Regions from separate parts of the Mesorhizobium sp. ArgA1 genome, predicted to be linked through region 2. Evidence: riboswitches for the same ligand, from Rfam matches in the RefSeq annotation. Region 2 holds a riboswitch; the other holds the start of a gene.
The links. A riboswitch is a leader RNA that binds a small molecule or an ion and turns the genes downstream of it on or off. The one in region 2 is predicted to bind cobalamin.
Positions count from the first base shown of each region.

Region 1: another riboswitch for cobalamin. It lies ahead of ACWGTI_RS13380 (aromatic ring-hydroxylating oxygenase subunit alpha); the one in region 2 lies ahead of ACWGTI_RS15320 (CbtB domain-containing protein).

Region 1 is NZ_JBSKBQ010000004.1:260,258-264,606, reverse strand. It holds gene ACWGTI_RS13385 (2Fe-2S iron-sulfur cluster-binding protein) at 102-1,202, opposite strand; gene ACWGTI_RS13380 (aromatic ring-hydroxylating oxygenase subunit alpha) at 1,225-2,472, opposite strand; cobalamin riboswitch at 2,590-2,792, opposite strand; gene ACWGTI_RS13375 (DUF680 domain-containing protein) at 3,296-3,499, shown strand; gene ACWGTI_RS13370 (DUF680 domain-containing protein) at 3,581-3,784, shown strand; gene ACWGTI_RS13365 (DUF680 domain-containing protein) at 3,902-4,141, shown strand; gene ACWGTI_RS13360 (ABC transporter ATP-binding protein) at 4,216-4,349, opposite strand, start outside.
Region 2 is NZ_JBSKBQ010000005.1:225,566-229,914, reverse strand. It holds gene ACWGTI_RS15330 (aromatic ring-hydroxylating oxygenase subunit alpha) at 222-1,385, opposite strand; gene ACWGTI_RS15325 (gamma-glutamylcyclotransferase) at 1,508-2,200, shown strand; cobalamin riboswitch at 2,268-2,462, shown strand; gene ACWGTI_RS15320 (CbtB domain-containing protein) at 2,499-2,678, shown strand; gene ACWGTI_RS15315 (CbtA family protein) at 2,694-3,503, shown strand; gene cobU (bifunctional adenosylcobinamide kinase/adenosylcobinamide-phosphate guanylyltransferase) at 3,496-4,008, shown strand; gene cobO (cob(I)yrinic acid a,c-diamide adenosyltransferase) at 4,008-4,349, shown strand, end outside.

The DNA of each region.
Region 1 (4,349 bases), on a different contig from region 2:
GATTTATCAGGCCCCCCTGAAACTGCGTCTAACCAGTTGGTCTTTCTTTGGCAAGTCAAGGCCCAGCGAGGACAGCCAGCGCGGCGGCGATGTCAGTTCGCTCACGCCTCGATTTCGAGCGCCGACAGCGGTTTCGAGCAGCAGGCAAGGATGAAACCGTCATCGATCTCGTGGTCGAGGATGCCGCCATTGTGGCTCATCTCGACAGCGCCGGAGACCTTCTTCACCTTGCAAGTGCCGCACAGGCCGAACTCGCAGGCGGCTGGTATCCGCACACCTGAGCTGCGCGCCGTCTGCAGCACGGTCTGGCCGGCGACGCAGCCGGCGTCGACCTCCGAAAGCGAGAAGCGGATCGACGTCACGGCTTCGACAGGAACAGCGGTGCCGTCTTCAGCTGGTGAGGCAAACGGCGCCGGGACTTCCTCCACCGCAGGCGCGGCAAAACTCTCCTGATGATATTTCGTCATATCGAAGCCCGCGGCATCCAGCATTCCGCGCACGGCGCGCATGAACGGATCGGGGCCGCAGCAAAAGATCTCGCGTTCGCGGAAATCGGGCGCCAGCAGCGGCAGCCGGATCGCGTCGATGCGGCCCATATGACCGTACCAGCCTTCACGGCTCGAGCGTTCCTCGATCATGAAGCCGAGCGACAGGCCGGGCATATGGCCGCCGAGCAGTTCGAGTTCCTTGCGGAAGATGATCTCTTCGGCACGCCGCGCGCAGTTGACGAAGCCGACATCCGTCCATGGCGCGCAATCGTTCAGCCAGCGCAGCATCGACATCATCGGCGTCACGCCGGAGCCGGCAGAAATGAACAGATATTTTGCCGCCGGGTGGCTGTGCAGCGAAAAGTCGCCGGCCGGTCCATAGGCCTTGACGTGCGAGCCGGGCACCAGATGGTCGAACATCCAGCGCGTGCCGATGCTGCCGGCCTGTGCCTTCACCGTCACCGCGATCGAAAACGGCCGCGACGGCGAGGACGACAGCGTGTAGGTGCGCATCAGCGGCCCGTCCGGTGTCGGCAGCTCCAGCGTCACGAACTGGCCCGGCTTGTAGCGGAACCAGGTCTGGTTGTCGGAGCGGAAGGTGAAGGTCTTGACGTCAGGCGCCTCGTCGCTGACGCCGATCACTTCCAGCACCTGCAGCCTGTCGTTCCACGGCGCCATCTGGTCGAGATGGCGATAGAGCCCAAGATCCGTCATCGCATTCATCCCCCGACCTCTCTCACGCCACGCTGCGCAGCGCCGGCCGGCCGCCTTCGGCAAGACGGGGACCGATGAAGGCCGCGTACCATTCGACGAATTGGATCACGCCACCCTCGTGCAGCTCCGAATAGGGGCCCGGCTCATAGGCCGGCGACAGGATGCCGAAGGCGTTTTCCTCGACGATGCGGCGGTCCTGGTCGTTGGTCTCGGTCCAGACATGCGTGAGCTCTTCAAGGCTGTAATCGACGCCCTCGATCGCATCCTTGTGTACCAGCCACTTGGTCGTCACCGCGGTTTCTGTGGCGCTGATCGGCAGCACGCGGAAGGTCACGGCATGGTCGATCAGGATGTGGTTCCAGGTCGTCGGATAGTGGTAATGCATCAAGGTGCCGATGCGATCGGCGGCAACGGTATCGGAAAGGTTCTTCGTCACCGCGCGCTTTCCTGTCATCGTATAGCTGACGGCATCGCGCAGCAGCGGCGCGCGGGTGGCGCGATATTGTCCGGCCGGATCGATGCGGAACTTGCTCGGCAGGCCCGCCGCCTCACATTTTGCCCAGTGCGCCACCATCTCCGGGTCGCTGTCTGCGCCCTGCACACCGGTCACCGTCGGCGCTTCCGGAAATGTCTTGCACAGTTCGGGATGGTTGCCAGCGCAGTGATAACACTCGCGGTTGTTTTCCCAGACCAGCTTCCAGTTGCCCTTCTCGATGATCGTGCTCTCGAAGGCGACCTTGGCTTCATTCAGCCGGTGCGGCTTGAGGTACGGTTCGATCATGGCCCGCATCGGCGCGAAGTCTGCGGGTTCTTTCGCCAGGCAGATGAAGACGTAACCGGCCACACTTTCGCAGGCGACCGGCTTCAGGCCGAACTGGCTCTTGTCGAAACCCTCGGCCATCTGGCGGGCGAACAGCAGTCGTCCATCGAGCTCGTAGGTCCACTGGTGATAGGGGCAGACGAGCTTTGCCGCCGTGCCTTTCTCGGTGTTGCAGACGCGGCTGCCGCGATGGCGGCAGGAATTGTGAAAGGCGTTGATGTTGCCCTTCTGGTCGCGGACCAGCACCACCGGATAGTCGCCGATCTGCACGGTGATATAGCTGCCGGGTTTCGGCAGCTCGCAATCATGGCCGATGAACAGCCAGTCGCGATACCAGATCAGCTCCATGTCGAGCTTGAAGTAGTCCGGGTCGGTGTAGAAGGGCTGCTCGAGCGAATAACCTTGCTTGCGGCTGTTCAAGAGCCTCTGCATGTCGTTGCGCGCATCCATAGTTCTGTCCTCATGGTTCAAGGACTGAACTTGGTGGTGATGGAGGAAGGATCGGCTGCAGGCCGGCGCGATGCCGGACATGCACTATCCACCTCTTGACCGCCCACCGCGATCAGTCGAGTTCAAGCATCTCGGGCTGGTTTCCGGGCTCTGGAGTTGTCCTTGCGGACCATCGCGACACCTTCCCAGGCTTCTCGCCCAGTGGTCTCCCGTTGCGACTTGAACTCCACCACCGTTGCGGGGGCAGCGCCGGATTTAGACCGGCTTCCCAATTCTCCGCTCCGTCGTCACGAAGCGGCACCTGAGATGCGATCATCTAATCACGGCAGCGGTCGCGACATCGGCATGAAAGCGACATCGTCTCCATGCGGCGCGACACGCATCGCATGCGCATAGGCTGGCGACTGCGGGGCCGAAATCCTGATTTGGCGAGCGATCTTTGCTGTTTCGAATCGCCTCTTGCCCGGCTCTTGGCCGGGTCAAAAAAGAGCAACGGTATCGAAAAGTGACTATTAGCAGTTTCTAAAATCGAACCGAACGGTTCGTTTCTGTTGACAATGCGTGCAGGACGGTGTGAACGCTGACGCCCTGACACACTCGGTGAGCCGGATGGCGCTGTTACGTAAAGCTTTGTATTGTCAGGATAAAATTAGATAGTAGGCATGCTTACGAAAATTACAAGAGGCGAAGTCATGGCCCAGCCGGAACAACTTCGTGATTGGAAACCAGCCTCTGGCTTTCCCACATCGGGGCTGTCCGAACGACGCGAATTCTCCCACCACACGCCGGCCGCTAGACGGACAGACAAACTGGAGTGCTAAAAATGAAAAAGATCATCCTCACTGCCGCCGCCGTTTTGGCCATCACCGGCAGCGCCTCCGCTGGTAGCGACAACTACGGTTCCAATGGAGCGAACCAGCCCACCGCAGCGGCTGACGGCTCGTATACGGCTTCCATTCAGAAGTCGGCGCCCGTGGACAAGCAGCCCCTCGTTCAGGGCAGCGACCGCAACCTCTTCGGCCATTAACAGCTGATCCCGATCCAAACAAAAAGAGTGGCGGCCCGTCCGTCGCTGTTGGGATTTCGAAGAAATTCAGGAGTATTTGAAATGAAAAAGATTATCCTCGCTGCCGCCGCCGTTGTGGCCATTTCCGGCAGCGCTTTCGCCGCCAGTGACAACTATGGTTCGAACGGTGCCAACCAGCCTGCGGTTACGTCGACCGACAGTGGCCACACGGCTTCGGTTGCGAAGTCGGATTCGGCTGCTCAGGCCCCTGCACAGGGCGCCGACCGCAACCTCTTCGGCCGCTAACGGCCGATCGGGATCCGACCTCCGGGTTTTCCAACAACGATCCCAGTCGAACATCGAACAAAACGCAGAGCGGCGGGATAGTCGCTTTGCCGCATGATGAAACTCAGGAGACCTGAAATGAAGAAGATTGCTCTTGCTGCCGCTGCGCTTTTGGTTGCCGCCGGCAGTGCTTATGCCCGCAACGACAATGTCGGCTCCAGCGCCGTCGACAACCAGGCGACCGTCAACGTCGACAACACACAGACGTCGTCGGTTCCGAACACCGGTTCGCCGGTGTACAAGCTGTTGAACTCGTCGGGCGACGTACAGAAATCTGCCCCGCAGGGCAGCGACCGGAACCTCTTCGGCAACCGCTAACAGCCGAAGTTTCCAAAAAAGAGCGGCGGGCCTGGCCTGCCGCTTTTTTTCATGCCGATACGACGAGCCGACTCTCAGGCAGCTTTCACTTCCACCGGCTTGAGCGAGAAGGAGTGTCCGTCGGCATCGAAGATGTGCAGGTCGCCGGCATCCGCAGTCAGCCGGAGCTTTGCACCGCGCTTGACCTCGACATTGCCGGGCAGCTTGG
Region 2 (4,349 bases):
AAGACGACTATCACGGTTGCACCGGACAAAAGAAGGCCGCCCGCGCTTGCCTGCGGGGCGCATCGCGCATGCTGCATCAGCCGACGCTTGAGGCCTGCGGCGGAAGGCCTTTGACCGAATTCGTTTTTTGCCGGGAACGGATCGGTGTTCGCCACGCCCAGCGTGCTGGCGCGGTCTGCGGCTTCGCAACGTGGCGCTATCTGCCGAAGTCTCTCTGAGGATCAGAGCGCCGCGTGCCGCTCGCGCACCCAGTTGTGGAAGCGGTGCAGATCGTATTCCTCGGGCATCAGCACGCCCGCCTGGTGGCGCATCGAGCGCAGGCCTTTCTGGTTGATCTCGCAGATCGCGGCATCCTCCTCCAGCACCTGGGTGCCGAAGGCGACGACATTGTCGATGTCGGTCTCAGCCAGTGCCTCCGGCGCGAACAGCCATTCGGCGGTGAGTTCGGTCTGCTCGGGGCCGAGCGGTGTCAGCCGCACGGTGCGGACATAGTCGACATGGCCGACGATGAACATCGAGGGCAGATTGGTGGCATAGGTCTGGCCGGCCGCGCGCTCGGCCGGCGTCAGGCCGGAGAAGACCGGGCCATGGGCGTGTCCATCGCGCGACCAGGTCTCGGCGCCGGCGCGCAAGCCACCGGAAAACTCCGGCGCGTCATTGTCGGCATGGCGAACCCATTCGGGGTCGTCGTGCCGGCTCATCAGGCCGCGGCCGTAAATCGGCACCAGCCGCGACAGGTCCTTGTGGACGCCGGGGCAGTGCAAGCACTCGTTGAAGTTCTCCCAAAAGATCTTCCAGTTGCAGTTCATCACCTTGCGCAGCACATGGCCTGATATCAGCGTTTCCAGCGGCCAGTTGCCGAGGTTGCCGGATGCCGGATCGAAGGATGCCTGGGCCGAGCCGGTGGCATCCTCCTGCAGGTTGACGAAGACAAAGCCGCGCCAGACCGAGAGCGCCACGCGGTAGAGCGGATGGTCGGCCTTGTCGAAACCCTCGGGCAGCAATTTCGAGGGAACGCGCACGAGGTCGCCGCGCAGCGAATAGGACCAGGCGTGGTAGGGGCAGGTGATGAGCCGCGCCTTCAGCCGGCCCTCGCTCTCCTGGCACAGTTGCGAACCGCGATGCCGGCAGGTGTTGTGGAAGGCGCGCAGTTCGCCGGTGTCGTCGCGCAGCACGACGATCTCCTGCGTGCCGACGCGGAAGGTCCTGAACGCCAAAGGCTGGGCAAGGTCGGCCTCGCGGCAGACGAGCAGCCAGCTTTTGTACCAGATGGCGTCGAGATCGCGCTGGTAGCTTTCCGCGTCCCAATAGGCCGAGGACGGCAGCGTCGGTTCGGCCTTGGTCAGGCCGTTGTAGGGGGCGCGCTGGCTTGGATTGGGTTGCATGGCTGGCGTCCTCTAAGGATACGCCAGCCGACACCCCGGCAAATCGTTTGTCAATCAGGGTGCCGCATTGCCGGTTTGGGGCGCGGCGCATAATCATGTCGTGGATATGGGGGATTCGGAACGTGGCCGCACGACAGATGTCGCTTACGCCGGAATTGGTCGCGCGCTGCTGGCGCGAGATCGCCGACGCCGGACCTGACCCGGAGGCGATGCACCTCGATGACAGCGACTACGATGCGCTGCTGGACGAACTTCAGGCCGAACTCCCCGATAGCGAACCGCTGTGGCTGTTCGGCTACGGCTCGCTGATCTGGAAACCGGAAATCGATTATGTCGAGGACCGCGTCGCCCTGGCGCGCGGCTGGCACCGCTCCTTTTGCATGAACATGACGCGCTGGCGGGGCACCAAGGAAAGCCCGGGCCTGATGATGGCGCTCGACAGTGGCGGACAGTGCAAGGGCGTCGCCTTCCGGCTGGCCGATGACAACCGGCGAGAGCAGTTGGGCCGGCTGTTCCGGCGCGAAATCACACTGAAGCCGACAAGCTACCGGCCGCGCATGCTGAAGCTTGCAAGCGAGGCCGGTCCGCTCAGAGCCCTGGCTTTCGTCATCAACCGCAACGGGCTGACCTATTCCGGCCCGCTCGACGAAGCGAAGATCGTCGACAGGCTGGCCACATCCTGCGGGCACTGGGGGTCGGGCGCCGACTATCTCTACAACACGGTGAAGAATCTGGAGGAGCGCGGCATTCACGATCGTCATCTGTGGCGGCTGCAGCGGCTGGTTGCCGATCGGATCACCGCCTTGAACACGTAACGCTGCATGGCGCATTCGCGCTGTTGGCCGGCGGAATTTGGTTTGCCGGATGCGGCTGTTTCAGCCTATAGTCACGCATGTCGTCGGTTCCATTAGGGACCAAGAGGGAATGCGGTGAGGGCTGACTTGTTGCCCGATGCCGTGGCTGCCCCCGCAACTGTGTGCGGTAGTCCTCTCCAAGCCACTGAGGATTTTTCTTCGGGAAGGTGGGGAAGGGCGCTGATCCGCGAGCCAGGAGACCTGCCGGCGACAGGGAACTGACTTCGATGCCCTCGGGTGGAGGGCGAAAGGACAAGATATGAATACCGCTTCCGTCTCCCTCGGCGCTTCCGTCTCCTCGCAGTCGCGCTTCATGCAGCTCGTGCTAAGCGCGTTTCTAGGCATTTTCGTCATCGGCGTTGTCGGCTTCTCGCATATCGATGCTGTCCACAATGCCGCGCACGACTATCGCCATTCGATGGCGTTTCCCTGCCACTGACGAGGATCTGACATCATGAACCTGTTTCGCAACGTCGTGTTCGTCGCGGCGATTGCCGGGCTCGTGGCTGGCGTCGTTCTCGCCTGCATGCAGGCCTATGCCACCGTGCCGCTCATCTTGAAGGCGGAAGTCTACGAACAGGCCGGTGGCGGCCATGACCATGAGCATGCTGCGGCGCCCGCCGCCAACGCTGCGGGCACCAAGGCCATGAGCACCGCTGCGCCGGCGGAAAATGCCATGAGCACCGCAGCACCCGCACCGGCTGAAGCGGCCGCGCCGGCGGAGGACGAAGGCTGGGCGCCGGCCGATGGCTTCGAGCGCTTCGCGTTCAGCGTGCTGGCCAATATCGTCACCGGCATCGGCTTCGCGCTGGTCCTGGTGGCGGTTTCCGAATTCGCCGGTGGCATCGGCAACTGGCGCCAGGGCGTATTCTGGGGTCTGGCCGGCTTTGCCGTGTTCACGCTGGCGCCGGGCCTCGGCCTGCCGCCGGAACTGCCGGCAATGCCGGCGGCCGATCTCATGCCGCGCCAGATCTGGTGGTGGTCAACGGTGGCGGCGACCGCCATTGGCCTTGCCTTGATCGCCTTCCGCACCTCGGCGCCGCTGACTGTCCTTGCCGTTGTCCTGATTGTCGCCCCGCATATTGTCGGCGCGCCACAGCCCGACAGTTTCGAGACGCCGATCCCGGAAGGCCTGCACCATCAGTTCGTGGTGGCGGTGACGGTGACCAATCTGGTGTTCTGGCTGGTGCTCGGCGCCGTCATTGGCGTGGTGCGCGGACGCTTCACCGGTACGACGACCAGCCTGCGCGACAGCTTTGCCTGATCGCAGTTTGACCTTCATCATCGGCGGTGCGCGCTCCGGCAAGAGCGCGCACGCCGAGACCCTGGCGACGGCACTGCCGCCGTCATGGATCTATATCGCCACCGCTGAAGCCTATGACGACGAGATGCGCGCGCGCATCGCGTTGCATAGGTCGCGGCGCGGCGAGGGGTGGGCGACCATCGATGCGCCGCTCGACCTCGCCGGCGCGCTCAAGGCGCTACCCGACAACCAGCCAGTGCTCGTCGACTGCCTGACGCTGTGGTTGACCAATCATATGCTTTCCGACCATGATCTTGACGCAGAATGCCGGCGGCTTGGCGATGTGCTGGCGCGGCCGCGCGGACCGTGGTTCGTGGTCTCCAACGAAGTCGGGCAAGGCATCGTACCCGAAAATGCGCTGGCGCGCCGTTTCCGCGACGCTGCCGGCCGGCTCAACCAGCAGGTCGCGGCCATTGCCGATACGGTGCTATTGATGGTGGCCGGGCTGCCGCTCAAGGTGAAATAATGACCGATATCGACGCAAGAGACGAAGAACGCCACCGCGCCAAGATGGCCAAGCGCAAGGCGGTGCAGGATGCCGAGGTTGCGGAAAAGACGGTCGAGAAGGGGCTGCTGATCGTCAACACAGGCCCCGGCAAGGGCAAGACCACGGCTGCCTTCGGGCTGGCGTTGCGCATGCTCGGCTACGGCAAGCGTGTCGGCGTCGTCCAGTTCATCAAGGGCAAATGGCACACCGGCGAAAAGGATGCCTTTGCCGCCTTCGGCGACCGCGTCGTCTGGCACACGATGGGCGAGGGTTTCACTTGGGAAACGCAGGATCTGAAGCGCGACATCGCGGCTGCCGAA